DNA from 3 places in the Pseudocitrobacter sp. 73 genome. Region 3 is predicted to be linked to each of the others. Evidence: predicted binding sites of a transcription regulator. Region 3 holds the regulator's gene; each other region holds the start of a gene.
What was found. The regulator CRP, encoded in region 3, controls carbon source genes, mostly activating them, when cyclic AMP is high. The targets are predictions, from matches to a motif close to ATGTGANNNNNNTCACAT.
Positions count from the first base shown of each region.

Region 1: rhaS (HTH-type transcriptional activator RhaS) is a predicted target of CRP. The motif match lies at 6,714-6,731, and genes of this name have one in related genera.
Region 2: F0Q32_RS02240 (YjcB family protein) is a predicted target of CRP. The motif match lies at 4,517-4,534, and genes of this name have one in related genera.

Region 1 covers NZ_VTZO01000019.1:56,359-66,770, reverse strand. The annotation lists gene F0Q32_RS18570 (carbohydrate porin) at 1-1,287, shown strand, start outside; gene rhaM (L-rhamnose mutarotase) at 1,352-1,666, opposite strand; gene fucO (lactaldehyde reductase) at 1,663-2,811, opposite strand; gene rhaD (rhamnulose-1-phosphate aldolase) at 2,881-3,705, opposite strand; gene rhaA (L-rhamnose isomerase) at 3,834-5,093, opposite strand; gene rhaB (rhamnulokinase) at 5,090-6,559, opposite strand; gene rhaS (HTH-type transcriptional activator RhaS) at 6,860-7,696, shown strand; gene rhaR (HTH-type transcriptional activator RhaR) at 7,768-8,616, shown strand; gene rhaT (L-rhamnose/proton symporter RhaT) at 8,617-9,651, opposite strand; gene sodA (superoxide dismutase [Mn]) at 10,022-10,412, shown strand, end outside.
Region 2 covers NZ_VTZO01000003.1:65,730-76,141, forward strand. The annotation lists gene F0Q32_RS02225 (MmcQ/YjbR family DNA-binding protein) at 99-452, shown strand; gene uvrA (excinuclease ABC subunit UvrA) at 453-3,278, opposite strand; gene ssb1 (single-stranded DNA-binding protein SSB1) at 3,526-4,053, shown strand; gene F0Q32_RS02240 (YjcB family protein) at 4,108-4,389, opposite strand; gene soxS (superoxide response transcriptional regulator SoxS) at 4,662-4,991, opposite strand; gene soxR (redox-sensitive transcriptional activator SoxR) at 5,079-5,537, shown strand; gene F0Q32_RS02255 (glutathione S-transferase family protein) at 5,801-6,469, shown strand; gene F0Q32_RS02265 (NCS2 family permease) at 6,885-8,234, shown strand; gene F0Q32_RS02270 (transketolase family protein) at 8,350-9,303, opposite strand; gene F0Q32_RS02275 (transketolase) at 9,296-10,123, opposite strand; gene F0Q32_RS02280 (PTS ascorbate transporter subunit IIC) at 10,123-10,412, opposite strand, start outside.
Region 3 covers NZ_VTZO01000016.1:160,133-170,544, forward strand. The annotation lists gene ppiA (peptidylprolyl isomerase A) at 1-268, shown strand, start outside; gene F0Q32_RS18035 (YhfG family protein) at 499-666, shown strand; gene F0Q32_RS18040 (putative adenosine monophosphate-protein transferase Fic) at 656-1,252, shown strand; gene pabA (aminodeoxychorismate synthase component 2) at 1,434-1,997, shown strand; gene F0Q32_RS18050 (aspartate aminotransferase family protein) at 2,086-3,303, shown strand; gene F0Q32_RS18055 (YccS/YhfK family putative transporter) at 3,296-5,371, opposite strand; gene crp (cAMP-activated global transcriptional regulator CRP) at 5,420-6,052, opposite strand; gene F0Q32_RS18065 (OsmC family protein) at 6,355-6,759, shown strand; gene F0Q32_RS18070 (phosphoribulokinase) at 6,891-7,760, opposite strand; gene F0Q32_RS18075 (YheU family protein) at 7,787-8,005, opposite strand; gene F0Q32_RS18080 (hydrolase) at 8,002-9,024, opposite strand; gene mdcA (malonate decarboxylase subunit alpha) at 9,274-10,412, shown strand, end outside.

The DNA.
Region 1 (10,412 bases), on a different contig from region 3:
CGTCTGGAAGCTGCGGAAAGCCGCGCGACTCAGGCAGAGCGTAAAGTTCAGCAGCTTCAGGTTGAACAGGCCGCGGAAATTAAAGAAATTAAGGCCGCGCAAGGTAATACAGCGGTGAACGGGCAACAATCTACGGATGAAACCCGTAAAAATGTCACTATGCCGACGTTAAATCTTTCTGGCTATGGCGATATCAAATTCTACGGCGACGTGGAATTCAATATGGATGCGGAAAGTAAGCACGGTATGCTGGCCGCCACCAATGCAAGCTTAAGCAGTGACCCTACAAACGAACAGTGGAATATCAATGGTCGTGTAGCACTGGGCTTTGACGGCATTCGTAAAATGAATAACGGCTACTATGCCGGTTTCTCTGTCCAGCCGCTGGGTGATTTGAACGGTACGGTCAACCTTGATGATGCGATGTTCTACTTTGGCCAGGAAAATGACTGGAAAATCAAAGTGGGTCGCTTCGAAGCATACGATATGTTCCCGCTTAATCAGGATACCTTCGTAGAGCATTCGGGTAACACCGCGAATGACCTCTATGATGACGGTAGCGGCTATATCTATATGATGAAAGAAGGTCGTGGTCGTTCCGATGCGGGCGGTAACTTCTTGTTAAGTAAACAAGTTGATAACTGGTATTTCGAAGTGAACAGCCTGCTGGAAGATGGTACCTCCTTGTATCAGGATGGCGAATTCCACGGTCGTGATATGGAGCAGCAGAAAAACGTAATTTATCTGCGTCCCGTTATTGCATACTCCCAGGATGAGTTCTCTATTTCTGCGGCAATGGAATCGAACGTCATTAATAATGCGTACGGTTACACCAACAGCAACGGTAAATTTATTGATCAGTCCGACCGTACCGGTTACGGCTTAACCATGACCTGGAACGGCCAGAAAACCGATCCGGAAAACGGAATTGTGGTTAACCTGAACACCGCGTATCTGGATGCCAACAACGAAAAAGACTTTACTGCAGCAGCAAACGCCTTGTGGAGAAACTTCGAACTCGGCTATATCTACGCGCATAACACCATCGATGATTATGCTGGCCTGATTAAGCACGACGACGACGACTGGATTTATAACGAAGGTACTTACGATATTCATACCATCCATGCTTCTTATTTGATTCCGGATGTAATGAATATGAAGAACTTCAATATTTACCTGGGCGCGTACTACTCTATGATTAACAGCGATAACGATAACGCGAAGAATCATACGGATAACGATGACCGCTACGGTGCTCGCGTTCGCTTCAAATATTACTTCTAAGGTTTATTCAAACCGACATAATAAAAAAGCCTGCATCGCAGGCTTTTTTATGTGAGAGAAACACTTAATCAAGATAAAAAACGTTTTTCAATTCTACGCTTATCGGGCTGTTATCCGGATTAGCCGGCATAACCTCGGTCATGTACTTCCACCAACGCTGGCAAACGTCGGTATTCGCCACCGCGTTCCAGCGCTCTTCTGATTCAATTTCTACCGTCGCGAACAGCAGGTTACGCTCTTTATCGAGATAAATGGCGTAATGGTGCGCACCGTGGGACTTTAGCGTGGCTTCCAGTTCCGGCCAGATAGGGTTATGACGACGCTGATACTCTTCATGCGCGTCGGCATGCACCTGCATCACAAAGGCTTTGCGGATCATAACGCCTCCAGATACAGCTCGCGAACTTCATCACGGCTGGCGGTACGCGGGTTGCACGGCGCGCAAGGGTCAGCCAACGCTTTGTCCAGCCAGCCTTCGATATCTGCTTTCGTCACGCCCAGCTTGCTGAAACCTTCCGGAATACCCACGCGGGCGCTCAGTTTACGAATCGCGTTGATGGCTTCCATACTGGCTGCTTCATCGCTCATGCCCTGTGTATTGACGCCCATTGCCTGCGCGACGCGTGCAAAACGCGCGACGGCGTTCGGGCGGTTAAAGTTTTCGATGATCGGCAGCAGGATGGCATTGCACACGCCGTGCGGCAGATTGTGCGTTGCGCCCGGTTGGTGCGCCAGTGCGTGTACCAGGCCAAGACCGGCGCTGTTGAACGCCATTCCTGCCAGATACTGACCAAACGCCATCTGCTCGCGGGCTTCCAGGTTATGGCCATCATCGACCGCTTTCGGTAGCCACTGGGTGATCAGACGAATGGCTTCCAGCGCGTTGGCGTCAGTTAGCGGATGCGCGCCAACGGAAACGTAAGCTTCAATCGCGTGAGTCAGCGCATCCATACCGGTGGCCGCGGTGACGGACGCCGGAATGTCCAGCATCACGCTGGCGTCATCTACGGCGATATCCGGAATAATATTGGAATCGATAATGACTTCTTTCACCTGGCGCGCGGTATCGATGATCACTGCGTTGCTGGTCATCTCGGCGGCGGTGCCTGCGGTGGTGTTAATGGCAACCAGCGGCACGCCGGCATTTTTAACTTTGCCCACGCCGGAGTAGGCGGTAGACGGGCCAGGGTTGGCGGTCAGAATTTTGATCGCTTTGGCGGTGTCGATCGGGCTGCCGCCGCCAAAGGCGATGATGAAATCGCAGTTCGCGTCCTGATACGCCGCAAAGCCTTTTTGCACCAGTTCTTCGGTGGGGTTAGGAAACACCTCATCAAAAAGATGGTAAGACATATTCTGCGCATCGAGTGCGGTAAACAGGCTATCCAGCAGACCCAGCTTCACCAGTTGCCCGTCGGTGACTACCAGCGCTTTGCCCCACTGTTTGTTCGCAACAAGGTTGACCATATCGGCAATCGCGCCCGCACCGTGCAGGCTGATTTTGGGAAGCGCCAACATAAAGCTCATGATATTTCTCCTTAAATTAAAAGCCCTATGTCCGGCGGCAACCGTTGTCGCCGGGCGTGAGCGGATAGGTTAGAGCGCGAGGGCGCTGGCGAGCGGGGTAACACTAAAGCGTTTGCCAAGCGCAATCAGCTCTTCACGCGTGATGGTCTGTTTCATGCCGCCCATGGAGTAGACTTTCACCAGCACTTCTGCGGATTTCTCGGCGGTATCGATCAAACCAAACGCCTCGTCCAGCGTCGGCCCGCTGCCGAATACCCCGTGGAACGGCCACAGCACCAGCGAGTGTTTCTGCATTTCCACAGCGGTCGCCTGGCCGATTTCGTCCGTGCCCGGCACCATCCACGGCAGAATGCCGACGCCGTCCGGGAACACCACCAGACATTCGGTGCTGCCTTCCCACAACTGGCGGGTGATCACGTCGGTGCGATTTTCCAGCACGTAGGTCAGGGCAATCAGGTTGGTGGCGTGGCAGTGCATGATCACGCGATCTTTACCGTTGGTTGCCTTGATGCGTTCGCAGTGCGACAGGAAGTGGGCTGGTAATTCAGACGTCGGCACCGCCTCATGGGTTAATCCCCACAGGATGTGATAGCCCGCGCCGTCGCTGTCCACTTTAACGACGCCGATGTTTGCGGCGGTATCGAGCTGAACGTTGCGGAAGAATTTCCCGGAGCCGGTGACGATGAACGGGGTGTTCGCCAGCAGCGGCATCGGCTGGCTGAGTGCGATATAGCGTGGTTCTTTGTGGAAATCAGCCTCGTAAGGAGCGATGTCGGCTTCGTCCAGACGTAGCGTCAGGTTACCGCCGTTACGTTCATCCCAGCCTTTCAGCCAGGCGTCAGAGGTGGCTTTGATCATTCCCTGGACGAACCAGGATTGAGTGATGGATTGCATAGTATTCGAGTTCCTGTTTGGGCGGTGCGGGGGTTACCCCTCACCCTAACCCTCTCCCACAGGGAGAGGGGATTGTCTGGTTTTGATTTCACCCTCTCCCTCAGGGAGAGGGCTGGGGTGAGGGTTGTTTACCCGCGTTTACTCAAAATATCTTTTTCATACGCGCGTACGTTCTCCAGCCACTGGCTGCCCGCAGGCGTGTCGTGGCGCTGGCAATACATTTCCCACACCGCCTGCCATGGCAGAGATTTCTGCTCTTCCAGCAGCGCCAGGCGTGCGGTGTAATCGCCATCCGCTTCCAGCTTACGCAGCTCATCGACGGGTTCGAGCAGGGCGCGCAGCAGGGCTTTCTTCATGTTGCGGGTACCGATAACCCACGCCGCGATGCGGTTGATGGAAGCATCGAAGAAGTCGAGGCCAATGTGTACGCGGTCGAACAGATCGTTGCGCACAATTTCGCTCGCGATGGCCTGAGTTTCGTCATCCAGCAGCACCACGTGGTCACTGTCCCAGCGCACCGGGCGGCTGACGTGCAGCAGCAGACGCGGAACGTACAACATGGCGGAGGAGATTTTGTCGGAGATCACTTCCGTCGGGTGGAAGTGGCCCGCATCCAGGCACAGCGCGGTCTGGCGGCTGGCGGCGTAGCCCATATAGAATTCGTTAGAGCCCACGGTGTAACTTTCTGCGCCAATACCGAACAGCTTGCTCTCCACCGCATCAATGTGGTGCGCCGGGTTCAGTTTTTCGCTAATGACTTCATCCAGTGCATTGAGCAGACGCTGGCGCGGCGCCAGGCGGTCGACGGTGATATCTTTCATGCCGTCCGGGATCCAGATATTCATCACTGACGGCGTGCCCAGTTGCTCACCGAAGTAAGCGGAGATGCGGCGGCTGGCCTTGCAGTGATCAATCCAGAACTGACGAATTTTTGCGTCCGGATGAGAGAGCGTGAAGCCGTCGGCGCTCAGTGGATGCGAGAAGCAGGACGGGTTGAAATCGAGACCCAGTTGATTCGCTTTCGCCCATTCCACCCAGTTTTTAAAGTGCTCAGGTTTAATCTGATCGCGGGAAACCGGCGTCTCAGATTCGAGGTAAATAGCGTGCAGATTCAGACGCTTGGGACCTGGTATCAGGCTCAGTGCCTGTTCCAGATCGGCACGTAGTTCAGTCGCGTTGCGCGCTTTTCCTGGGTAATTCCCTGTCGCCTGAATGCCGCCAGTCAGGTTGCCTTCCGGGTTTTCAAAACCGGCGACGTCATCGCCCTGCCAGCAGTGCATGGATACCGGTAGGCGATCGAGCTGACGCAGGGTCTCTTCGACGTCGATGCCAATGGCGGAATAACGCTGTTTCGCCAGTTCCCAGGCTTGTTCAAGTTGAGTGGTCATGCGCAAAGCTCCTTTGTCAGTCGTTTTTGCTGAAACTGCGCAACGTAGCGGGCAATTTCATTTTCAGGATGAGGGGTGAAGGTGGTCAGGCCGTAGTTGTCGGTCACCACCTGACGGAAATCATCAACGGTGCCCAGTTCTTCCAGCGTCATCAGCTGAACACCGATATTGCCGAGCGTGGAGGCCTCAATCGGGCCCGCCACCACCGTCACGCCGCAGGCGTCGGCACAAAGCTGGTTGAGTAAGTGGTTCTGGCAACCGCCACCGACAACATGCAGCTGGCTGAACGGTTTTCCGCGCAGGTGTGCCAGTTCGTGCAGAATGTCGGCGTAAAGCAGGGCAAGGCTGTCGAAAATACAGCGCGCCAGTTCGGCAGGGCGCTGCGGCACCGGCTGCGAGGTCTCGCGGCAGGCGGCCTGAATTTCAGCGCTCATGTTGTCCGGGTTAATAAAACGGTCTTCATTGGGGTTGATCAGGAAACGGCAGGCGCTGAGTTGTTCCGTTTCGGCAATCAATGCAGGCAGGTCAGTGATGTTCTGCTCTTTAATCACACGCTGAAGCAGCCACAATCCCATAATGTTTTTCAGCACCCGATAACGCCCCTCTGCACCGCCTTCATTGGTGATATTTGCTGCCAGGGCATATTCGCTGGTGTATGGCGTAGTGCTTTCAAAGCCCATCAATGACCAGGTACCGGATGAGAGATAAGCGGCGTCTTTGTTCGCCAGCGGCGAAGCAATGACTGCGCTTGCCGTGTCATGGCTCGCGACGGCCACCACCGGGATTTTGTTGCCCAGTGGGCAAATCCAGTGACCAATCACGTTGCCAGGATGCGTTGGCGTTCCGAACCATTTCGGTGATGCGCCGGTCCAGTTCAGCAGGTCTTCATCCCAGTTATCAGTCTGAATATTGACCAGCTGCGTGGTGGTGGCGTTGGTATATTCCCAGTTCATTTTGCCGGTCAGGCGATAGCTGAAGTAATCGGGGATCAGCAGGGCATGGGCCGCCTCGGCGGCGATTTCCGGCTGCTGTTCAACCAGCGCGCGTAGCTGATAGAGTGTATTAAACGGCAGGAACTGAATACCGCTGCGGCGATAGATTTGCGCTTTCCCGAGCTGTTCAATCGCCCGCGCCATCACACCGTCGGTGCGGCTATCACGGTAGGAGACCGGCAGGCCTAAGCGCTGACCGTCGCGATTAAGCAGAACGTAATCCACGCCCCAGGTGTCGATACCGATGCTGTCGATCAGGATGCCCTGTTCGCACACCTTGTTCAGGCCGGTGCGGATCTCCGCCTCAAGCCCGTCGATATCCCAGGTATCAAATCCATCCTGTTTTTGCAGGCAGTTCACGAAACGGTGGATTTCGTGCAGAGAGAGTGTGTGTTGCCCGGTGTCGTAGCGGGCAAGCATCACGCGTCCGCTGGATGCCCCTAAATCGACGGCCACACAATGGCGAAGAGTCATGGCTGGAGTCCTTCTTAATGTCATTGGACCCAGTCTAAGAAGCGCGTACGAGCGTGACCTTCTCATCACTGACAGCAAAATGGACGGCTGGCAAGAAAGCAAAGGTAGACGTGAGAGAGCTCACAATTTCCGCCAATCGCCCCGTATTGCGCGGGTGTGACGCTCTCCGCAATTCCCGATCTTTCCCGGCCTTTCTTGAAAAAACGACCAGGTTTGCGCCCTTTGGTGTCGAAACTTTAAGGTGAGGTTAGCCACCCCCGATTACTATCCTGATAACTTTTCTCATTGAGTGGGGGCGTTATGACCGTATTGCACAGTGTGGATTTTTTCCGTTCAGGGCGATTACCTGTAGCGATTGAACCGCGACTTCCGCAGCCCGCTTTTCCTGAGCATCATCATGATTTTCATGAAATTGTGATTGTTGAGCAGGGGACCGGTATTCATGTTTTCAATGGTCAGCCGCATACCATTTGCGGCGGTACGGTCTGTTTTGTTCGCGATACGGATCGCCATCTTTATGAGCACACCGATAACCTTTGTCTGACCAATGTCCTTTACCGCTCGCCGGAAGCGTTCCAGTTTCTTTCCGGGCTCGATCAACTGCTGCCGCAGGAGAAAGAGGGTAATTATCCTTCCCACTGGCGCGTAAGCCAGAGCACCCTGCAACAGGTGCGCTTTATCCTCGAGCAAATGGCGCAGGTGGATGACAACATGGATGCAGCAACACTCGCCAATCGCGAAATTCTCTTTATGCAACTGCTGGTGTTGCTGCGTCGTGGAACCCAGGTTGCTGGCAGTGTTGATAATGACGCACGCCTGAACCAGTTGATGGCCTGGCTGGAAGAGCATTTTGCGGAAGATGTCTGCTGGGAAGCGCTGGCCGAGCAGTTTTCGCTGTCGCTGCGCACGCTTCATCGCCAGCTTAAACACTCGACGGGCCTGACGCCGCAGCGTTATCTCAATCGCCTGCGTTTGATTAAGGCCCGCCATCTGCTGCGCCACAGCGACGAAAGCGTAACGGATATTGCCTACCACTGTGGCTTTGGCGACAGCAACCACTTTTCCACCCTGTTCCGCCGGGAATTCGACTGGTCACCGCGCGATATTCGCCAGGGCCGTGATGCCACCTTGCAGTAACGCGGCGGCTATCAACGTTTTCTCAGCGTAGAACTGCGACAATAGTGCGTTATAAGTCGTGAGGTATGGCTGTGTCGGGTCACTTAGTTCTGCGAAAAGAGGAATTCTTTGCTCGCCCCGGGCAAGCGGTGGCGGTCGCCGATCGTTATCCGCAAAACGTCTTTGCGGAGCATACCCATGAATTTTGCGAGCTGGTGCTGGTCTGGCGCGGAAACGGCCTGCATATGCTCAACGATCGCCCTTATCGCATCACGCGGGGCGATCTCTTCTACATCCGCGCGGAAGATAAACACTCCTACGCCTCGGTTAACGATCTGGTTTTACAGAATATTATCTACTGCCCCGAGCGGCTGAAGCTTAATCTGGACTGGCAAAACTACCTGCCCGGACTGAACGGCAGTGCCTGGACGCCGCACTGGCGCATTGGCAGCAACGGAATGACTCAGACGCGGCAAATCATCACCCAACTGGAGCATGAAAGCCGTAAAGATGAACCGCTGGCGAATGAAATGGCCGAGTTGCTTTTTGCCCAACTGGTGGTCTCTTTCAAACGTTATCGCTACGCTACCGATAATCTGGAAGCGACGCAAAGCGAAGCATTGCTCGACCGATTGCTGAGTGCGCTTGCCGGAAGCCTGAATCGTCCATTTTCTCTCGATCTGTTTTGTTCGCAGGAAGGTTGTAGCGAACGTGCGCTGCGTCAGCAGTTTCGCCAACAGACAGGCATGACGGTGAATCACTATCTGCGTCAGTTGCGCATCTGCCACGCGCAGTATTTGTTGCAGCATACCGATTTGATGATCGGAAAGGTGGCGATGCAGTGCGGTTTTGAGGACAGTAACTACTTTTCGGTGGTGTTTAATCGCGAGGTGGGGATGACGCCAGGTCAGTGGCGTCATCGCACCGGAGTGGTTGCCTGATTAACTCGCCATACCCAGCCCAACAATATTCGCCGCGATGATAATCACCACGCAGCCGACACTCAGCACGCCGACCGGACGGCGACCGGCATTGGCCCACTCTTTCAGCACCAGACCAACCAGACCACCGCACAGCACGTAGAAGCTCATGTGCAGCATCCAACTGATGTATTCATACTGCGCCGGAATTTTGGCATGGCCCCAGGCGTAGAAGAAGAACTGCAAATACCACATCAGGCCGCCCAACGCGGAGAGCAATACGTTGGTGATGATCAGCGGTTTTGCCAGCGAGAAGTCCGCTTTTACTGACAATGTTTTCACTTTTGCCAGACGAATAAAGCAGAATCCGAGATTGATCAGCGCGCCGCCACCCATGATAACGACATAGCTAGGCAGTGCGACGTAGAGGGGGTCAACGCCCAGCGCAGCCGCCGCTTCGTGCATCGGTTTTGCAGCACTCATCGCGAATGACATTCCTGCTGAGAAGATGCCGCACATCACCGCCAGCAACAGCCCTTTCTTGAGGTTAAAGTCTTCCGCTTTAATGCCCATGTTGCGCTCTTTCAACTGGCCCGCGCGGGTGACGATGCCCACGCCGATCAGCGCAACCAGCACGCCCAGCAGCGTCATGCGGCCGCCTTTGGTGTTGATCAGCACATCAAAGTTACCGTTCAGAATCGGCGTCATTAGCGTGCCGACAATCAGCGTAATGCCAATCGCAATCCCGATGCCCATCGACATGCCGAGATAGCGCATCGTCAGGCCATAGTTGATATTGCCGATGCCCCACATCGCGCCGAAGAGAAAGACCGGCATCAGGGTTGAGGCGCTAAATGAGCCGTAGTAGGCCCAGAAATTGGGTAACAGCAGGGAACTGATTGTCCAGGGGAGAATAAGCCACGACACGGTGCCACCAACGGACCACATCGTCTCCCAGGACCAGTGTTTGACCTTCTTGAAAGGGGCATAGAAACAGGCTGCACTGGCTGCGCCTATCAAATGCCAGAAAATGCCCATCATAATCGCATTATTCATTATTGTTTCCTCAACGGGTTGTTGTTGGTTCAGGCTTCCTGCCAACCCGTTGAGCTTAAAAAGTATGCGATTTATTAACCTTCCATTAATTGCCACCGTGAATCAAATAATGACCATCAGAGCAATGTCGTGGTGAGTGGCTTCACACTTTTACATTCTGCGTAAAAAGCCAGGCGGTTGTGCCTTTCACATTGATAGGCAACGTATTTCTGGCTTGTAAGCCTCGTAAAATCAGGCACATAACAGAAAGTTATAACCTTATAAAAACTACGGCATTGATAATCATTTTCAATATCATTTAATTAACTATAATGAACCAACTGCTTACGCGGCGTTAACACTTTGCCGCCCGACAATAATGGAGAAGATTATGAGCTATACCCTGCCATCACTGCCTTATGCATACGATGCCCTGGAACCGCACTTCGATAAGCAGACGATGGAAATCCATCACACTAAACACCACCAGACCTACGTGAATAATGCGAATACCGCGCTGGAAAGCCTGCCGGAGTTCGCTTCCCTGTCTGCTGAAGAACTGATCACCAAACTGGACCAGATCCCGGCTGAGAAAAGAACCTTCCTGCGTAACAATGCCGGCGGCCACGCTAACCACAGCCTGTTCTGGAAAGGCCTGAAAAAAGGCACCACCCTGCAGGGTGATCTGAAAGCAGCTATCGAGCGCGATTTCGGTTCCGTTGACAAATTCAAAGAAGAATTCGAAAAAGCGGCTGCGACCCGTTTCGGTTCCGGTTGGGCAT
Region 2 (10,412 bases), on a different contig from region 3:
AAAATCAGTCGCCGGAAGGTTTCACCTTTCGGCGACTTGTTGCACACTGAGGTGATGACGTTTGGCACTCCGTGGCTCGTGAGACTAAGAGGTATAAAATGACCAGTTCGGATCTTTTGGTGTACTGCATGGCGAAGCGTGGCGCGGAGCAAAGCGTCCACAGCGACTGGAAAGCGACGCAGATTAAGGTTGCGGATGTGCTTTTCGCGATGGTCAAAGAGGTGGAAGAACGCCCGGCGGTGTCGTTGAAAACCAGCCCTGAGCTGGCAGAACTGCTGCGCCAGCAGCACAGCGATGTGCGTCCCAGCCGTCATCTCAATAAAGCACACTGGAGCACGGTTTACCTTGACGGCACCTTGCCGGACTCGCAAATTTACTATCTGGTGGATGCCTCGTATCAGCAGGCAATCACGCTACTGCCGGAACAAACCCGGCAGCAGCTAGTGAAATGACTACTTCAGCATCGGTTTAAGGAAGCGCGCCGTATGTGAGGCTTCGCATTCGGCGACGGTTTCTGGCGTGCCGGAGACGAGAATCTCCCCGCCGCCGCTGCCGCCTTCCGGGCCAAGGTCAACAATCCAGTCGGCGGTTTTGATCACATCAAGGTTGTGCTCAATGACCACGATGGTGTTGCCCTGGTCGCGCAACTGGTGCAGCACTTCCAGCAGTTGCTGAATATCCGCAAAGTGCAGGCCGGTGGTCGGCTCATCGAGAATGTACAGCGTCTGTCCGGTACCGCGTTTGGAGAGTTCACGCGCCAGTTTGACGCGCTGGGCTTCACCACCCGATAGCGTCGTCGCCGCCTGGCCGAGACGAATGTAGGTCAGGCCGACATCCATCAGGGTTTGCAGCTTGCGCGCCAGCGCCGGAACGGCATCGAAGAACTCACGTGCTTCTTCAATGGTCATATCCAGCACTTCGTGGATGGTTTTGCCTTTGTACTTAATCTCCAGCGTTTCGCGGTTATAGCGTTTGCCTTTGCACTGGTCACACGGCACGTAGATATCCGGCAGGAAGTGCATTTCGACTTTGATCACGCCATCGCCCTGACATGCTTCGCAGCGCCCGCCACGGACGTTAAAGCTGAAACGCCCCGGCGTATAGCCGCGCGCGCGTGATTCCGGCACGCCCGCAAACAACTCACGCACAGGCGTAAAGACGCCGGTGTAGGTTGCCGGGTTAGAGCGCGGCGTACGGCCAATTGGGCTTTGGTCGATGTCGATGACTTTGTCGAAGTGTTCAAGCCCCTGAACATCGCGATACGGCGCAGGTTCGGCGATAGTCGCGCCGTTAAGCTGGCGCTGAGCAATCGGGAACAAGGTGTCGTTAATCAGCGTTGATTTCCCGGAACCGGATACCCCGGTGATACAGGTGAACAGGCCGACGGGCAGCGTCAACGTGACATCTTTCAGGTTGTTGCCGCGCGCGCCGCTCAGTTTCAGCACTTTCGCAGGGTCCGCCGGTACGCGATTTTTCGGCACTTCGATTTTACGTTTGCCGCTCATGAACTGGCCGGTTAGCGACTCTGGCACTGCCATGATGTCGTCCAGCGTCCCTTCCGCGACAACCTGACCGCCGTGTACGCCCGCGCCAGGGCCGATATCGATAACGTGGTCAGCGGCACGAATCGCATCTTCGTCGTGTTCGACCACAATCACCGTGTTACCGAGGTTACGCAGGTGAATCAATGTGCCGAGCAGACGTTCGTTATCACGCTGATGCAGGCCGATGGACGGCTCATCCAGCACGTACATCACGCCGACTAACCCGGCGCCAATCTGGCTCGCCAGACGAATACGCTGAGCTTCACCGCCGGAGAGGGTTTCTGCCGAGCGGGAGAGCGTGAGGTAGTTCAGGCCAACGTTGACGAGGAACTTCAGGCGGTCACCAATCTCTTTCAGCACTTTTTCAGCGATTTTCGCGCGCTGGCCGGAAAGTTTCAGATTATTGAAGAAGTCCATCGCATGACCAATGCTCATGTCAGAGATGGTCGGCAACGGGGTATTTTCCACGTACACGTGACGTGCTTCGCGGCGCAGACGCGTGCCGTCGCAGCTGGCGCACGGACGGTTGCTGATGAATTTCGCCAGCTCTTCGCGCACCGCGCTGGATTCCGTCTCTTTGTAGCGGCGTTCCATATTGTGCAGCACGCCTTCAAACGGATGACGACGCACGGAGGTATCGCCCCGATCGTTCATGTATTTGAATTCGATGGATTCTTTACCGGAACCGTACAGCACCACTTTCTGCACTGACGCGTTCAGGCTGCCCCACGGCGCTTCAACGTCGAAATCATAATGCTCCGCCAGCGAGCGCAGCATCTGGAAATAGTAGAAATTACGGCGATCCCAACCGCGAATAGCGCCACCCGCCAGCGACAGTTCCGGGTTCTGAATGATGCGATCCGGGTCAAAATATTGCTGCACGCCCAGACCGTCACAGGTTGGGCACGCGCCCGCCGGGTTGTTGAACGAGAACAAACGCGGTTCCAGTTCGCTCATGCTGTAGCCGCAAATCGGGCAGGCGAAGTTGGCGGAGAAGAGCAGCTCATCCGCTTTCGGATCGTCCATATCAGAGACGATTGCGGTGCCGCCGGAAAGCTCCAGTGCAGTTTCAAACGACTCAGCCAGACGCTGCGCCAGGTCTTCGCGCACTTTGAAGCGGTCGATAACCACTTCAATGGTGTGTTTCTTTTGCAACTCCAGCGTCGGTGGATCGGACAGGTCGCACACTTCGCCATCGATACGCGCGCGGATATAGCCCTGGCTTGCCAGGTTTTCCAGCGTTTTGGTGTGCTCGCCTTTACGCTCTTTTATGATTGGCGCCAGCAGCATCAGGCGTTTGCCTTCCGGCTGCGTCAGCACGTTGTCGACCATCTGGCTGACGGTTTGCGCCGCCAGCGGCACGTCGTGATCGGGGCAACGCGGCTCGCCTACGCGAGCATAAAGCAGACGCAGGTAGTCGTGAATTTCGGTAATGGTCCCGACCGTGGAACGCGGGTTATGGGAGGTCGACTTCTGCTCAATAGAGATAGCAGGCGACAGCCCTTCAATATGATCGACATCCGGCTTCTCCATCAGCGACAGGAACTGGCGCGCATACGCAGAAAGCGATTCGACGTAGCGACGCTGCCCCTCGGCGTAGAGGGTGTCAAAAGCCAGTGAAGATTTGCCAGACCCCGACAGCCCGGTAACGACAATCAGTTTGTCGCGCGGGATGATGAGGTTGATATTTTTGAGATTGTGGGTGCGGGCGCCCCGAACTTCGATCTTATCCATTTACCTTTCCCGGTAGAGACTCGGCTTGCCAGATTTGCTTGAAGGACAAACGGCGGAAACGGCTAATTATGACACAACTCACCCTGAATGAATATACAGTAGTGGAATGTGCATTCCATTGTTGAGTGTAAGATATTCAACGTAAACGAGTTTAGTGGAATCACCGTCGCATGCTATCAAAACGCCTCTTTGAAATGCTACAATCGCGCGTTTACACTATTAAGAAACACATTCAGGAGAGACAATCATGGCCAGCAGAGGCGTAAACAAGGTGATTCTCGTCGGTAATCTGGGCCAGGACCCGGAAGTACGCTACATGCCGAATGGTGGCGCAGTTGCCAACATTACGCTGGCTACTTCCGAATCCTGGCGTGATAAAGCGACCGGTGAAATGAAAGAGCAAACTGAATGGCACCGTGTTGTGCTGTTCGGCAAACTCGCGGAAGTTGCGGGTGAATACCTGCGTAAAGGCTCTCAGGTTTATATTGAAGGCCAGCTGCGTACCCGTAAATGGACCGATCAGTCCGGCGTTGAAAAATACACCACCGAAGTGGTTGTCAACGTTGGCGGCACCATGCAGATGCTGGGTGGTCGTCAGGGCGGCGGCGCACCGGCAGGTGGTCAGGGTCAGCAGCAGGGCGGTTGGGGCCAGCCTCAGCAGCCACAGGGCGGCAACCAGTTCAGCGGCGGCGCGCAGTCTCGTCCGCAGCAGCAGGCTGCTCCGGCACCGTCTAACGAACCGCCAATGGACTTCGACGACGATATCCCGTTCTGATTTTCAGACATAAAAAAACCTGCGAAAGCAGGTTTTTTTATAAATAGGGTTTTATCAGGTCAACACCATCGGCCATTCTGGCGGTGTCTGGCTCATCACTTCCACCATCACCTCTTTGATGTTATTGCAGATAGTCGCAATATCCACCATCGTAATTCCCAACAACCCCGTTGCGAACCAGCAGGCAGAGGCCACGCCCAGCGCGCTACAAATCACCGCGAGACCCGCGTAATCCGCTTTGCGCAAGCGAATTTTCAGCGTACTGGCAAGGAACATCAGAATGGCGCTGAAAAGCGGCCAGCGTAACAGTACGACACCTGTAGAGATAGAAACCATGAGACCTTATCCTCAGAGATAAACGGTATGCCCTGACAGCGCGGCGTTCTCACGAAGGTGTAGTCCACTCTGGCTATCGACAGGCATTCACAAATGATATGAAACGCTGTTTTTGTTTCACTCTATAGTGTGAACTATATCACAATTGCTGCTTTATTCACCAGAGGTAAACGCGGCAAATTGCGCCATTTATCGCTGACAATAGTTACATAAGGAAAGGGCTCTGTTTTACCTTTAGGCCGGATAAGCGCAAGCGCTATCCGGCGTGTTGTTCATGCGGAAAGACGGTGGCGATAGTCGCTCGGCGTGCGGTCGAATTCACGGCGGAAAACACGCGAGAAGGTTTGCTGGGAAACATAACCCAGATCCATGGCAATATCGAAAATCGGGCGCTGGGTATTACGCAACTCCTGCGCAGCCAATAGCAGGCGACGCTGACGAATGTAGTCACCCAGCGTTTGACGCATCTCGGTACGGAACATCCGTTGTAGATACCATTTCGAGTAGCCGGATTTTTTCGCCACGATATCAATATTCAGTGGTTGATCGATATGTTCATCTATCCATTCGATAAGCGTTTGAATAATTTCCCGATGGGACATAAGGCTCTCCCCGTTGTCTATTTTTGCTTCAACTTTTGTCTTGCTGGCGAGTATAATTCCTCAAGTTAACTTGAGGTAAAGCAGAAAATGGAAAAAAAACCAACGCGCATTAAAACGCTGCTTACACCGGGCGAAGTCGCCAGACGTACCGGGGTTGCCGTCTCCGCTTTGCACTTTTATGAAAGCAAAGGCCTCATCCGCAGCCAGCGCAACGCGGGCAACCAGCGGCGGTATAAACGTGACGTGCTGCGCTATGTAGCCATCATTAAAATCGCTCAGCGTCTGGGCATTCCGCTCGCCACGATCGGCGAGTCGCTGGGCGTGGTGCCCGAAGGGCATACATTGGGGCAAAAAGACTGGAAACGCCTGACCACCCAGTGGCGTCAGGAGCTGGATAAACGCATTCATTCGATGGAAGCGCTGCGCGATCAGCTTGATGGCTGTATCGGTTGCGGCTGTATGTCACTGCGTGACTGCCCGCTGCGTAACCCTGGTGACAAACTGGGGGAAGAAGGAACGGGCGCGCGCCTGCTGGAAGACGAATAAAAAACGAAAGCGCCACAACTGGGCGCTTTCGTATGTTCCGGTCTTTGTCTTTCGCTCTATCCCACTGGTTCATGGGAGGGTTTCCCCCGACATCAGCATCCCTCGGTCGAGCTACGGGTTGGAGGTTCCGGTTTGTGCTGACACTTTAAGTCTACCTCTCCTCCCCCTGTTCGCCAGTCAGATTGACGTTTTTTTCGCCGCAATTTTTACGGGGATCGCCGTCTGTTCCTATAGTTAATTTGAACAAACCTGCGGAGAAAATCATGTTAACCGTCCACCATCTGAATCAATCCCGCTCGCAGCGCGTGCTCTGGGCGCTGGAAGAGTTGAACCTGCCTTACCAGATTGTTCGCTATCAGCGCGGGGCTGATATGCTGGCTCCCGACACCCTGAAAAAAATCCATCCGCTGGGAAAATCGCCGATTGTCGAAGATAACGGGCACGTTATTGCTGAATCTGGCGCGATCCTCGAATATCTTCAGGAAATCGGCGATCCCGAAAACCGCTTTAAACCGCAGGAAATCGACCAAAAACTACAGTATCGCTTCTGGCTGCACTATGCCGAAGGCTCGTTGATGTCGCTCATGATGATCAAGCTGGTTTTGCAGATGCTGGGCAAATCCCCGGTGCCGTTGGGATTGCGCACGGTGGGGAAAGTGCTGGGAACGGGCGTCCAGAAAGCCTGGCTGAATAGGCAGATTGCCACGCATGCCGGGTTTATTGAGTCGCATCTGGCGAAAACGCCGTGGTTTGCGGGGGAGAGCCTGAGCATGGCGGACATTCAGATGAGTTTTCCGCTGTTTGCGCTGCTTTCTCGCGGTGGGATACCGTCTCTGCCCCATATCGCCGCATGGAAGGCGCGTGTGGAAGCACGTCCGGCCTGGCAACAGGCGATTGCGAAGGGCGGCCCCTTTTCACTTCCCGGTGAATAACGCCAGAGTTGCAACAAAAATGTTGTTAGATTGCGCATGAACGATAACGTTTGCGCATGAGTTGGCGATTTCTTCATCGTCATAAGCGAATTTTAGCGAAATGGCGTAAACATCAGTTGAAAATGGTGCCATAAAAACCAGATAATCGTTTGCCTTAAAATTCTGACGCCTTCTGCTGGCATTTTTGACGTTTTATGCTTAGTCAATTTGCCGCTGTCGTCCAGAAAATACCCATTCTGCATGTGCAGGGTGGCAGGTAACGCTCAACCGTATTGTATGCGCGGAGTTAAACGTTTGCTTTTTTGCGGCTCCCCTTTGCCGCGAGGTTTAAGCACAAGGAGATGACGTTTAACTGTCAGTGGATGCTCCACCACGTATGCGAACGAATGATAAAAATTTTCAGGGGATGTTTTCTATGTCTACGCCTTCAGCGCGTACCGGCGGTTCACTCGACGCCTGGTTTAAAATTTCTGCTCGTGGTAGCTCCGTTCGTCAGGAGATTGTCGCCGGTCTTACCACCTTCCTGGCGATGGTCTATTCCGTTATCGTCGTGCCGGGGATGTTGGGCAAAGCAGGCTTCCCGCCTGCGGCAGTCTTCGTGGCTACCTGTCTGGTGGCAGGCGTCGGCTCCATCGTGATGGGTCTGTGGGCTAACCTGCCGCTGGCCATTGGCTGCGCTATCTCGCTGACCGCATTCACTGCGTTCAGCCTGGTGCTGGGCCAACAAATCAGCATTCCGGTCGCGCTGGGCGCGGTGTTCCTGATGGGTGTTCTGTTTACCATTATTTCTGCGACGGGCATCCGTAGCTGGATTTTGCGCAATTTGCCGCAGGGAATCGCGCACGGCACCGGTATTGGTATCGGCCTGTTCCTGCTGCTGATTGCGGCAAACGGCGTCGGCCTGGTGATCAAGAACCCGCTGGATGGTCTGCCAGTTGCGCTGGGTCACTTTGCCAGCTTCCCGGTAATTATGTCGCTGGTCGGTCTGGCGATGATTATCGGACTCGAAAAACTAAAAGTGCCGGGCGGCATTCTGCTGACCATTATCGGGGTGTCGATTGTCGGCCTGATTTTTGATCCGAATGTGCACTTCTCCGGTTTCTTCGCCATGCCTTCTCTGAGCGATGACAATGGTAACTCGCTGATTGGCAGCCTGGATATCATGGGCGCACTGAACCCGATCGTGCTGCCTAGCGTACTGGCGTTGGTGATGACGGCGGTGTTCGATGCCACTGGCACTATTCGCGCCGTCGCCGGTCAGGCTAACCTGCTGGACAAAGACGGGCAGATTATCAACGGCGGCAAAGCGCTGACCACTGACTCCCTGAGCAGCGTGTTCTCCGCGTTTGTTGGCGCAGCGCCAGCGGCAGTGTACATCGAATCTGCAGCCGGTACGGCGGCGGGCGGCAAGACGGGCTTAACGGCGATCACCGTCGGCATCCTGTTCCTGTTGATTCTGTTCCTCTCTCCGCTCTCTTATCTGGTTCCGGCCTACGCCACCGCTCCGGCGCTGATGTACGTTGGCCTGCTGATGCTGAGCAACGTGGCACGTATTGACTTCAACGACTTTGTTGATGCGATGTCTGGCCTGATTACCGCTGTATTTATCGTGCTGACCTGCAACATTGTGACCGGCATTATGATCGGTTTCGCCACACTGGTGATTGGCCGCGTGGTGTCTGGTGAGTGGCGTAAGCTGAATATCGGCACTATCGTGATTGCGGTAGCGCTGGTGGCGTTTTATGCGGGCGGTTGGGCGATTTAATTCGTATTACTGCGGGCTTTGTAGGCCTGATAAGCGCAGCGCCATCAGGCTATTTACAGCGTGCGCCCTACAGTTCCTCTAAAGCGGCCTCACGGCCGCTTTTTTTACACCTTTACTACAGCAATTTCCTTGCCGCCGCGACAATATCATCGCGTGTGAGCCCATACCCCTGCTCCAGAAAATCCTGCGTTCCTACCTGGCCATAGCGCTCTTTCACGCCCACACGGCGCATCGGGACCGGGCAGGTTTCCACCAAAACTTCCGCCACCGCCGAGCCCAGCCCGTTATGAATGCTGTGGTTTTCGCAGGTGACAATTCGCCCGGTTTTCTCGGCATAGTTCTTCACCAGCATTCGGTCGATAGGCTTGAGCGTAAACATATCGATAACGGCGGCACTCACTCCTTCAGCAGAAAGCTTTTCCGCCGCTTCGAGCGCTTTCGCCACCATAATACCGTTGGCGATTAGCGTGATGTCATTGCCGTCGCGCAGAACGTTTCCTTTACCGATGGTGAATGTCGAGCCCTCCTGATAAACCGTGGGTGCCTGTTTACGGATGGTACGTACCCAGTAGAAACCTTCCAGGGTAGCGAGTTGGCGCAGAATATCTTTAAACATTGCTGCGTCGGTGACTTCCAGCACCACGGAGTGCGCCAGGCCGCGCACAATGCCCATATCTTCAAACGACATATGTGTGCCGCCGTTGTGACAGGCAGTGACGCCCGCATCAGAGGCGATCACTTTGACGTTATTGCGCTGATAATCCAACGACATAAATAACTGGTCAAAGCAGCGGCGACTGGCGAATGCGGTAAACGTGTGGACAAAGGGTTTCCGCCCGGTCAGCGCCAGCCCTGCGGCAGTGCCAATCACGTTGGCCTCCATGATCCCGCAGTTGATGACGTGTTGGGGAAATTCGCGCTGTACGCTATCCATCGCCATCGAACTCATCAGGTCTGCTTCCAGTGCAATAATCTCGCTGCCTGCCTTGACCTGTTCCGCGATAAACCCGGCGTAGACCTTACGCATTTCAACGGCGTCTTTTTCTCCCGCAGGTGCAACCTTAATCATACGCGGCCTCCAGTTGGCGAATAGATTCATTCAGCGCCTCTCGCATCTCATCATTCAGGCGCAGATGGTGGGTATTGCTCAGACTTTCCAGATAAGGCACACCTTGCCCTTTCACACTATCGAGGATCACGATGCGGGGACGATCATCGCCGCTGCGTACCGGGCGGGTGACGGCCTGAATCGCTGCAATATCGTCGCCTTTTACCGTTTGTACATCGAAACCGAAAGCGTTGAATTTTTCCGCAAGATCGAAGGGGGCGATAATGTCGTCCAGTTCGCCATCCAGTTGCTGCTTGTTCCAGTCGATAAATACCAGCAGGTTGTTCAGTTTATGGTGGGCGATAAACTGGAACGCTTCCCAGCATTGACCTTCGTTCAGCTCACCGTCGCCGACAATGCAAAACACGCGATTAGGACGGCTGGCGAGTTTATGCGACAGCGCCATGCCCGCCGCGATAGATATCCCCTGGCCGAGCGAGCCTGTAGTGGCATCCACGCCGCGCGTTTTGAGCCGGTCCGGGTGACTTGGCAGGCGCGTGCCGTTCTGGTTAAGCGTGGCCAGCTCCTCCATCGGGAAATAGCCTTTGATTGCCAGCGTGCTGTACAGCGCAGGGCCCGCATGACCTTTCGACAGGACAAAATAGTCGCGCTGCGGCCAGTCCGGGTCGGCGGGGTCGATGCGCATCACATCGCCATACAGCACCGCCAGCGTCTCCACCACCGACATGCTGCCGCCATAGTGACCAAAACCGAGCTGGGTTAAGGATTTCAGCGTGGCAACGCGAATATCGCGCGCCAGTCTTTTCAGTTCATCATGCATTATGATTTTGCTCCTGTGTCTTGCTGCTGCGCGTCGGGTTTACTTTTCACGATGTTGTAGACCACCAGTAGCGCGAACAGCGCCACGACCAGGCCGGTAATCGCCATCGGTGAGAGGTAGCGTGCCAGGTTACCCATGATGATGCCGACGACGCCGAAATCCGCGTCGGAGAAGGTGGTATTCGCGAAGCCAATCGCGCCAAGCACTGGCAACAGCAATACCGGGAGGAAGGTGATCAACAAGCCGTTGGCAAATGCGCCGATCATTGCGCCGCGTCGGCCTCCGGTGG
Region 3 (10,412 bases):
CAACGGCCTGCGTAACACCCGTGGCACTATCGCAATGGCGCGTACTGCTGATAAAGATAGCGCAACCAGCCAGTTCTTCATCAACGTAGCGGATAATGCCTTCCTCGATCACGGTCAGCGTGATTTTGGCTACGCGGTATTTGGTAAGGTTGTCAAAGGGATGGATGTTGCTGATAAAATTTCTCAGGTGCAGTCCCATAACGTTGGCCCGTACCAGAATGTGCCGACCAAACCGATTGTTATCCTCTCCGCAAAAGTCCTGCCGTAAATTCTTCTTCGCGCGGGCGATGCCGTCCGCGCGTTTTTGCCTTCCTGCATATACACAAAATCATTCGAGCTGCATCAAGGCGGCAAGGGAGTGAATCCCCTGGAGCGTACATAAGTACGTGACTGGGGTGAACGAGTGCAGCCAACGCAGAGGCAGCTTGAATGATGATGTGTATAACCTGCAATTGCTGCTTATACTTGTGGCAAACGGGATCAGTTCAGGGAGGCTGCATGAAAAAACTCACCGATAAGCAAAAAGCTCAGCTCTGGGAAAAAACACGCAACGAGAATTTTCAGGCCAGTCGCCGCCTGGAAGGTGTTGATATCCCGTTGGTCACCCTCAGTGCCGAAGACGCGCTGACACGCATTGAACAACTGCGGGGGCACTATGAGCGATAAATTCGGTAACGACCGCGACCCTTATCTGTTCCCTGGTTTAAACGTGATGCGTAATAAACTGGGCATCCGCGAAGCCACTCGCCTTGAACAGGCCGCCTTGGAGCTTACCTCACTACGTGCCGCGACCCTCGAACTGGGCCCGCAGGTGCGCGGGCTTCCCTGGCTGTGCGCCATTCATTATCAGCTCTATCAGGATGTGTTTGACTGGGCCGGAAAATATCGGGAAATCAATATCTACCACGGCGATACACCGTTCTGTCATTTCACGCGCATTGAAAAAGAGGGCAACGCCCTGATGCAGGAACTGGAAGACGAGGACTGGCTGTCGGGGCTGGAAAAAGACGCGTTTATTGAGCGGCTAACGTGGTATTACTGCGAAATCAACGTACTGCATCCGTTTCGCATTGGCAGTGGCCTGGCGCAGCGTATATTCTTTGAGCAACTGGCTATTCACGCGGGTTACGCGCTGGACTGGCGGGAGATTGAACCGCTACGCTGGAACGACGCCAACCAGCAGGGGGCGATGGGGGATTTGAAGCCGCTGCTGGCACTGTTTACTAAGGTGGTGAGGGAAGGGCGTGTTTGATATTGGCGCAGCTTGTTTCCCCTCACCCTAACCCTCTCCCGCAGGGAGAGGGAACCGATCGAGCCCTTCTCCCTCTCCCTGCGGGAGAGGGCCGGGGTGAGGGGTATCTAAACGCACCTTTTCATCGTCCAGACGCGGCACAAACGGTAGAATGCTCCGGTTTGCTGTAACCGGAGCCGCCATGATCCTGCTAATTGATAACTACGATTCCTTTACCTGGAACCTTTACCAGTATTTCTGCGAGCTGGGTGCTGAGGTACTCGTGAAGCGCAACGATGACATCACCCTCGCGCAAATCGATGCGCTTAGCCCGGCGAAAATTGTTATCTCCCCCGGTCCCTGTACGCCGGATGACGCGGGTATTTCGCTGGAGGTCATTCGCCATTACGCAGGAAAAACGCCGCTGCTGGGCGTGTGCCTGGGGCATCAGGCGATTGCGCAGGCGTTTGGCGCGCGCATCGTGCGGGCGCAAAAAGTGATGCATGGCAAAACCTCACCTGTCACGCACAACGGGCAGGGCGTTTTTCAGGGGCTGAATAACCCGCTGACCGTCACTCGCTACCATTCCCTGCTGATTGACCCGGATACGCTACCTGAAAGCTTCGAGGTGACCGCGCGCAGTGAAAGCGGTGAGATTATGGGCATTCGCCATCACCAGTGGGATCTTGAAGGCGTGCAGTTCCACCCGGAAAGTATTCTCAGCGAACAAGGGCATGCGCTGCTGGCAAACTTTCTTAATCGCTAATTTAGTCATTGCTATCAAGTGATCTTTTATGCATATTTTGTGATTATAATTTCATAATCATTGCTGCATAATCACAGAAGGGCATGACATGACAACCAAACAACCTGCAATTACCCGCGCGACATTCGATCAGGTGATCCTGCCAATTTATGCACCGGCGGAGTTTATCCCGGTAAAAGGTAAAGGCAGCCGCGTGTGGGATCAGCAGGGGAAAGAGTACGTCGATTTCGCCGGCGGGATTGCGGTAACGGCGCTGGGGCATTGCCATCCGGCGCTGGTAGAGGCGCTAAAATCGCAGGGTGAAACCTTGTGGCACACCAGTAACGTGTTTACCAACGAACCGGCGCTGCGTCTGGGGCAGAAGCTGGTGGACGCCACCTTTGCCGAGCGCGTAGTGTTCATGAACTCCGGTACAGAAGCCAACGAAACCGCGTTCAAACTGGCGCGTTACTACGCCTCTACGCGTCATAGCCCGTACAAAAGTAAGATTATTGCCTTCCATAATGCCTTCCATGGTCGCTCGCTGTTTACTGTTTCTGTCGGCGGTCAGCCGAAATATTCCGATGGCTTTGGCCCGAAACCGGCGGATATCGTCCACGTGCCGTTTAACGATCTGCATGCGGTTGAAGCGGTAATTGATGACCATACCTGCGCGATTGTGGTCGAACCCGTTCAGGGCGAAGGCGGCGTGCTGGCCGCGACCCCGGAATTTTTACAGGGGCTGCGTGACCTGTGCGATAAACATCAGGCGCTGTTGGTGTTTGATGAAGTGCAGAGCGGGATGGGCCGTACCGGCTCGCTGTTTGCCTATATGCACTATGGCGTGACGCCGGATATCCTTACCAGCGCGAAAGCCCTGGGCGGTGGTTTCCCGATTAGCGCCATGCTCACGACTGAAGATATTGCCAGCGCATTTCACGTCGGCTCCCACGGCTCGACCTACGGCGGTAACCCGTTGGCCTGTGCTGTGGCGGGTGCGGCATTCGATATTATCAACACGCCTGACGTGCTCGATGGCGTTCACGCCAAACGCGAGCGTTTCGTGAAGCATTTGCAGGATATTGACGCGAAGTTTGATATCTTCAGCGATATTCGCGGAATGGGGCTGCTGATTGGCGCCGAACTGAAAGAGCCGTACAAAGGCCGCGCGCGTGAATTCCTTTACGCCGCCGCCGAGGCGGGTGTCATGGTGCTGAACGCCGGGCCGGACGTGATGCGTTTCGCGCCGTCGCTGGTGGTGGAAGAAAAAGACATCGACGACGGCATGACGCGCTTTGCTCAGGCAGTGGCAAAGGTCGTTAGTTAATATGGCGGTTTAGCCAGATACCGTGCCGTGGCCGCTGACGCCATGCCACCGACGAAATAGTGTGCATGGTGTTGAGGTGGCCCAGAATACGCTGGAGATGCTGTTCCATGGTGCTGAGTGGCCCATGGGACAGCGTATCCGGCGACTCCATGATGTTCACATCCCCGCTGCTGCCCGATTCATCATACTCCAGACGCTGCTGACAGCGTTGCAGGGCGACTTCACACGATTCCAGATAACGCTGCATCAGTTCCGGCGAGAGCGTATCGTGCTCACGCGCCAGCGTGGTCATCGCGTTGATATGCTCAACGATGAACTGGCTGTGCGTCACCCACAGTTTCATATCTTCCAGATAGTGCGTATTGAAGCCCGGTTCCTGCATCGCCTGATTGAGCGAGTTAAACAAGGCGTTATGGGCCTGGTTGACGCGCATACGTTGATACGCCAGTTTTTCCGCGGCAGGGTCGTCACTCAAAATTAACTGGATTGCCTCCTGATCCGCTTCCAGCGCTGAATGCGCATTTTTCCGCAGCAAACCACTTTGCCACTGCGGCCACAGCCACAGCATGCCACCAAAGGCGATCAGGCAGCCAATAATGGTGTCGGCGAAACGTGCGACAATAAACTGCTCACCGTTGAGCGTCAGCAATTGCAGGGTATATACCGCCGTAATGGTAAATCCCACGGTTGCCCAGCCGTAGCTTTTGCGAATGATCAGATAGCTTATCAGGGTGATCACCAGCATCGCGGCCAGCGCAAGCCCTTCCGGGAAATGATAGTGCAACGTTGCAGCGGCAATCACCAGCCCCGCCAGCGTACCCGCTGCACGGTGGAAGATACGCACGCGCGTCGCGCCGTAGCCGTTTTGCGTCACCAACAGCACGGTCATTAAGATCCAGTAAGGTTTTGGCAGATGCAGTGCCGCCCCCATCAGGCTGGCGATGCTCAACATCACGCTTAAACGCGCGGCATTACGCAGGGCGGGTGATTTCAGTGACAGATAGCTTTTCAACGCCGGGAACAACGGCAGGCGGCGCTCTTTATCGGCCATCAGATTACGCGGATAAAGCGGGCGCTGAGAACGCAACACTTTGGCGATGCGGCTGAAGTGCCAGGCGCAGAACTGCCCAACCGGGTTATCGGGATGCTGGCGGGCAATTTTCTCCAGCGCGCCAATTTGCTTATCCATATTGAAGCGCGTCGGGAAGCGGTGATAAAGAATGTCATCGGCCATGACCCGCAGGCGCGCGGCGACGGTTTGTGCGTTCCAGCGAATCACCACTTCGGCGTGGCTGCGCTCGACCAGTTTTTGTACCTCTTCCGGCTGGTGCAGGCTCACCGAGATGTGCTCCTGCAAATCCAGCCCCATCTGGAAGGCGCGTAGCAGGCGCTTGTAATCATTGTGCTGATTCGCCGCCAGCATGTGCATCTGCTGATAGCACTGGGAGATAAGATCGACCACTTTCTGCTGACGGTTGAGCAACGGCGGCAGGGCGGTGTTCGGGTCGGTATGTTGCGTCAGCAGGCTATATTTGGCTTCGCAGTACTCCGCCAGTTGGCGATAGAGCAGGCTTAACGATTCGCGCAGCGGTTGTTCGCGCCACAACCAGAACCAAAACCAGTTAAACAGCCCGTACCACAACGTGCCGAGTGCGTAGATAAGTAACGGCTCCCAGATGGGCATGTTACCCGCCAGGCTTAGGGTAAAAATCGCGGCAATCAGCGAAGCCGGAAGCAATCGCCCGTGCAGTGCGCTGATTTCGGCGGTAACACCCAGCACCATCGCCAGACCCGTGAGGATAAACGGCAGCGGGATATCATCAGCCAGCAGCAATTGCACAATCAGGCTGCATCCGGCGAACAGCGATCCACCAATAATCAGGCGTTTGAAGAAGCGTTTATGGGGAGTATCCAGCCCGGCGATGTTGCAGCAGGCAGGCACTAAAGAGAACAGTAAACCGTGTTGAAGCTGGCCGAGGATCAGGCCGACGGCGACCGGCAAACATAACACCAGCGTTTGCCGCAGTGCATAGTTGACTTCCGGGTGGTAAATCAGCCTGCGCCACATAAGAGACAAAAACGGCGTATTGCGTGAACAATACGCCGTCAGACGGGATTAACGCGTGCCGTAAACGACGATCGTTTTACCGTGTGCGGAGATCAGATTCTGATCTTCCAGCATCTTCAGGATGCGACCCACCGTTTCACGGGAGCAACCAACGATCTGACCGATTTCCTGACGGGTTATTTTGATTTGCATACCGTCCGGGTGGGTCATGGCATCCGGCTGTTTCGCCAGATTCAGCAGCGTCTGTGCGATACGACCGGTAACGTCGAGGAACGCCAGGTTACCGACTTTCTCAGAGGTCACCTGCAGACGGCGCGCCATCTGAGAGGAGAGACGCATCAGGATATCCGGGTTAACCTGGATAAGCTGACGGAATTTCTTATAGGAGATTTCCGCCACTTCACAGGCGGTTTTCGCTCGAACCCAGGCGCTACGTTCCTGGCCCTCTTCAAACAGGCCCAGTTCACCGATGAAATCGCCCTGGTTGAGGTAGGAAAGGATCATCTCTTTGCCTTCCTCATCCTTGATGAGTACTGCCACGGAGCCTTTAACGATGTAATACAGCGTTTCCGCTTTTTCACCCTGGTGAATCAGCGTGCTCTTCGATGGGTACTTATGAATGTGGCAATGAGACAAGAACCATTCGAGAGTCGGGTCTGTTTGCGGTTTGCCAAGCACCATGCGCGGTTATCCTCTGTTATAAGCTATCGCCAGCGGCATAAATCAGGCCGCCACTGGTTGAAATAATATCCTTCCCTCTACCTGGGAAGTCGGTCGTCAAAGATTGTCGCGACCAGTATGTGATGTCCTCTGCATACATGCAGTACGTTTATGTATCTCTGTAGCATCCCGACTGTTTTAGCATAGCTTTCGCCGTGTGTCTCCTGGTGTCTCGCTTCAGCATGACCCAGGTCTACTTCCGTTGCGAGATTTGTTATGTGCGCGTAATCTGACAATAAATTTGCAACTTTGGAGTGACAACTATGCAAGCGCGTGTGAAATGGGTTGAAGGGTTAACCTTCCTGGGTGAATCAGCTTCCGGGCACCAGATTTTGATGGATGGCAACTCAGGTGATAAAGCACCAAGCCCGATGGAAATCGTGCTGATGGCAGCGGGCGGCTGTAGCGCTATCGACGTGGTGTCGATTCTGCAAAAGGGGCGTTATAACGTGACCGATTGTGAAGTTAAACTGACCTCTGAACGCCGCGAAGAAGCCCCGCGTATTTTTACCCACATCAACCTGCACTTCATCGTGACGGGTAAAGAACTGAAAGATGCTGCGGTGTCCCGCGCGGTGGATTTGTCGGCAGAGAAGTACTGTTCAGTGGCGCTGATGCTGGGCAAAGCGGTGAACATTACCCATTCTTATGAGGTGGTGGAGGGGTAAGTTGAGACACCCCTCACCCTAACCCTCTCCCGCAGGGAGAGGGGACTGACCGTGCGGTGTTCAGGTTCTGCGCTGATTTTCTCCCTCTCCCTGCGGGAGAGGGCCGGGGTGAGGGGCCCAGCCTGCACCCTTCACCCAATCTTCTTCCCTTCCATCAACCGCTGCACCAGCGGCGTCATGATCAATTCCATCGCCAGCCCCATCTTGCCGCCAGGCACCACCAGCGTATTCATATGCGAGATAAACGAGCCCTGCAACATTGCCAGCAGCCATGGGAAGTCGATATTGTCGAGATTGCGGAAGTGGATCACCACAAAGCTTTCATCCAGCGACGGAATGCCTTTGGCGGCGAAGGGATCGGAGGTATCGACCGTTGGCACGCGCTGGAAGTTAAGATGTGTGCGCGAGAACTGCGGGGTGATGTAGTTGATGTAATCTTCCATCGAACGGACCACGGAATCCATCACCGCCTCGCGGGAGTGACCCCGCTCGCTGGTGTCGCGGATCATCTTCTGGATCCACTCCAGGTTCACAATTGGCACCACGCCCACCAGTAAATCGACATGTTTCGCCACATCGTGATGCGGCGTAACCACGCCGCCGTGCAGCCCTTCATAAAACAGCACGTCGGTCGGCTCAGGCAGCGGCTGCCACGGGGTGAAGGTTCCCGGCACCTGATTCCACGGCACCGCTTCATCATAGGTATGCAGATATTTTCGCGATTGTCCGGTGCCGCTGTACCCGTACTCGCGGAAGGTTTGTTCCAGCAGGCTGAAGTCGTTGGCATCCGGGCCGAAGTAGCTGATATGACGCCCCATATCGCGCGCCTTACGAATCGCTAAGTCCATTTCCGGACGCGTGTAGCGGTGGAAGCTGTCGCCTTCCACCTCTGCGGCGTGGAGTTTAAGCTGGGCGAAAATCTTGCGGAACGCGAGGCTGGTGGTGGTGGTTCCCGCCCCGCTGGAACCCGTGACGGCGATAACCGGATGTTTGGCAGACATAGCGAACAACTCCCGAGTCGGTAAGATTAACCGCGAAACTGGCTGCGGGGCATGATGTTGACGGTTTCATGAAGTTCCGACCACACCAGTACCGCTTCGCCGCGTTGTAGTTGCTGTTTTACGTCGGCGACCTTTTGCGCAAGTGAACGTTCATATTCACCATAATCGGTGCCTTCACGCAACACAAAGCTTTCAATCAGGTTATCGAGCGTTTCAGCGTCGATGTCTTGCCACGGAATGATCATTTTTCACCTCCAAGCCACGGCATCAGCCAGTTGGGAATACGTTGCTCCAGCCACATTTGCGGTCGGCGGAAGGTGCCGCCGATAAAGCCGACATGGCCGCCATGTTCCGTTAACTGGTATTCGACGCAGGCGGGGAGTGAGTCGGCATCGGGGATAACGTGTTGATCCATAAAGGGATCGTCCTTCGCATGAATAATCAGCGTTGGAATGGCTATCTGATTGAGCAACGGCATGGCGCTACATTGACGATAATAGTCGATAGCGTCGGCGAAACCGTGAATTTTGGCAGTAATCAAGTCATCAAATTCACGGATTTTGCGCACGCGCTTAAGCTGGCGCAAATCGACCGGCAGCGTGCCAGGATACGCCGCCAGTTTGCGCGAGGCGTTGCCTTTTAACAGGTTGAGCAAATAGCGCTGATACACCCGCGAAAAGCCCTTTTCCATATGATAGCTACAGGCCTCCAGCACAAATGGCGCGGAGACAATCACCGCAGCATCCAGCGGAACCGTAGGGCCTTCTTTCGCCAGCAGGCAGGCCAGCATGTTGCCGCCGAGTGAATAACCGACCGCCGCCGTGGGCGCATCGCCCAGTTCCTGCTTCAGCCAGTTTAAAAACCAGGTGCCGTCTTCTGTTTCACCGGAGTGATAAATACGGTTAAGGCGATTCGGTTCGCCGCTGCAGCCGCGAAAATGCATCACCACGCCGAGCCAGCCGCGTTCTTTCGCTGCCTGAATCAGACCGTGTGCATAGGGGCTGTGCAGGCTGCCTTCCAGACCGTGAAACACCACCAGGCGGGGTTTGTGCTTCGCCTGCATGGGATCTTCGCTCCAGGCGATATCCAGAAAGTCGCCGTCGGGTAAATCGAGGCGCTGCCAGTGCGGCGTAAAGTGTAGCCGACGGCGGATGAGCCTCGGCAGCATGGTTTGCAGATGCGGGTTGCTGATGCCGGGCATCGGGCGAAACGTGGAAGAATCGTCCTGTGGGACAGCAAACTCTGCGGGAGTAATTTGGGCCATAACGTTGCGATGTTCTCTTTTAATCTGCTGACTACTATACCGTCACTTTTTGATTCTGTTTAAGAAAATGGGCGGTGGTAGCCTCTTTTACCCCTTTTTGAGTTGACCTGCGTCACAAATTTTTAATGTGATTATTACTCTCAGGCTAATGATTCCTTCCTAAGCTTAATTGATGACTTTCTCACCAGGGTTCAGACTCTTCTCAGTGTTAAGCAAATCAAAATGATTCGCTGAATCAGGAGGTTAATAATGTTATCTGGGCAAACACCCGCACGGGTATGGAACACGCGACGCACTGAGAAACAGCGCCGCCTGGCGTCTGTACCGGTGCAGGGCAAGGTGCTACCGACGGCAGACCTTGTCGCAATGCTGGAAAAACTGATCGCGCCGGGCGACAGAGTGGTATTAGAAGGGAATAACCAAAAACAGGCAGATTTCCTGTCTCGTTCCCTTGCTGAAGTGAACCCGCAGATTGTTCATGACCTGCATATGATCATGCCAAGCGTAGGTCGCAGTGAACACCTCGACATCTTCGAGAAAGGCATCGCTCATAAGCTGGATTTCTCTTTCTCCGGCACGCAGAGCCTGCGTATTTCGCAACTGCTGGAAGATGGCTTGCTGGAGATCGGTGCGATTCACACTTACATCGAACTCTACTCCCGTCTTTATGTTGACCTGGCCCCGAACGTGGCGCTGATTGCCGGTTTTAAAGCCGACAGCAAAGGCAACCTTTACACCGGCGCCAGTACTGAAGATACGCCAGCGCTGGTTGAAGCGGCCGCCTTCCACGACGGTATCGTCATCGCACAGGTAAACGAACTGGTGGACGACGAATGCGACCTGCCGCGCGTGGATATTCCCGGCTCGTGGATTGATTTCGTGGTCGTCGCAGACAAACCGTTCTTTATCGAACCGCTGTTTACCCGCGACCCGCGTCTGATTAAACAAGAACACATCCTGATGGCGATGATGGCGATTAAAGGCATCTACGCAGAGCATCAGGTGCAGTCACTCAACCACGGTATCGGTTTTAACACCGCCGCGATTGAACTGCTGCTGCCAACCTACGGCGAACAGCTCGGCCTGAAAGGCAAAATCTGTAAACACTGGACGCTTAACCCGCATCCGACGCTGATCCCGGCGATTGAGAGCGGTTGGGTGGAAAGCGTGCACTGCTTCGGTGGCGAACTGGGGATGGAAGAGTACATCCGCGCCCGTCCTGATGTGTTCTTTACCGGTGCCGACGGTTCAATGCGTTCTAACCGCGCGTTCTGCCAGTTAGCAGGTCAGTACGCGGTGGATATGTTTATCGGTTCAACGTTACAGGTTGATGGCCTCGCCAACTCCTCGACCGTCACCCGTGGTCGTCTCTCCGGTTTCGGTGGCGC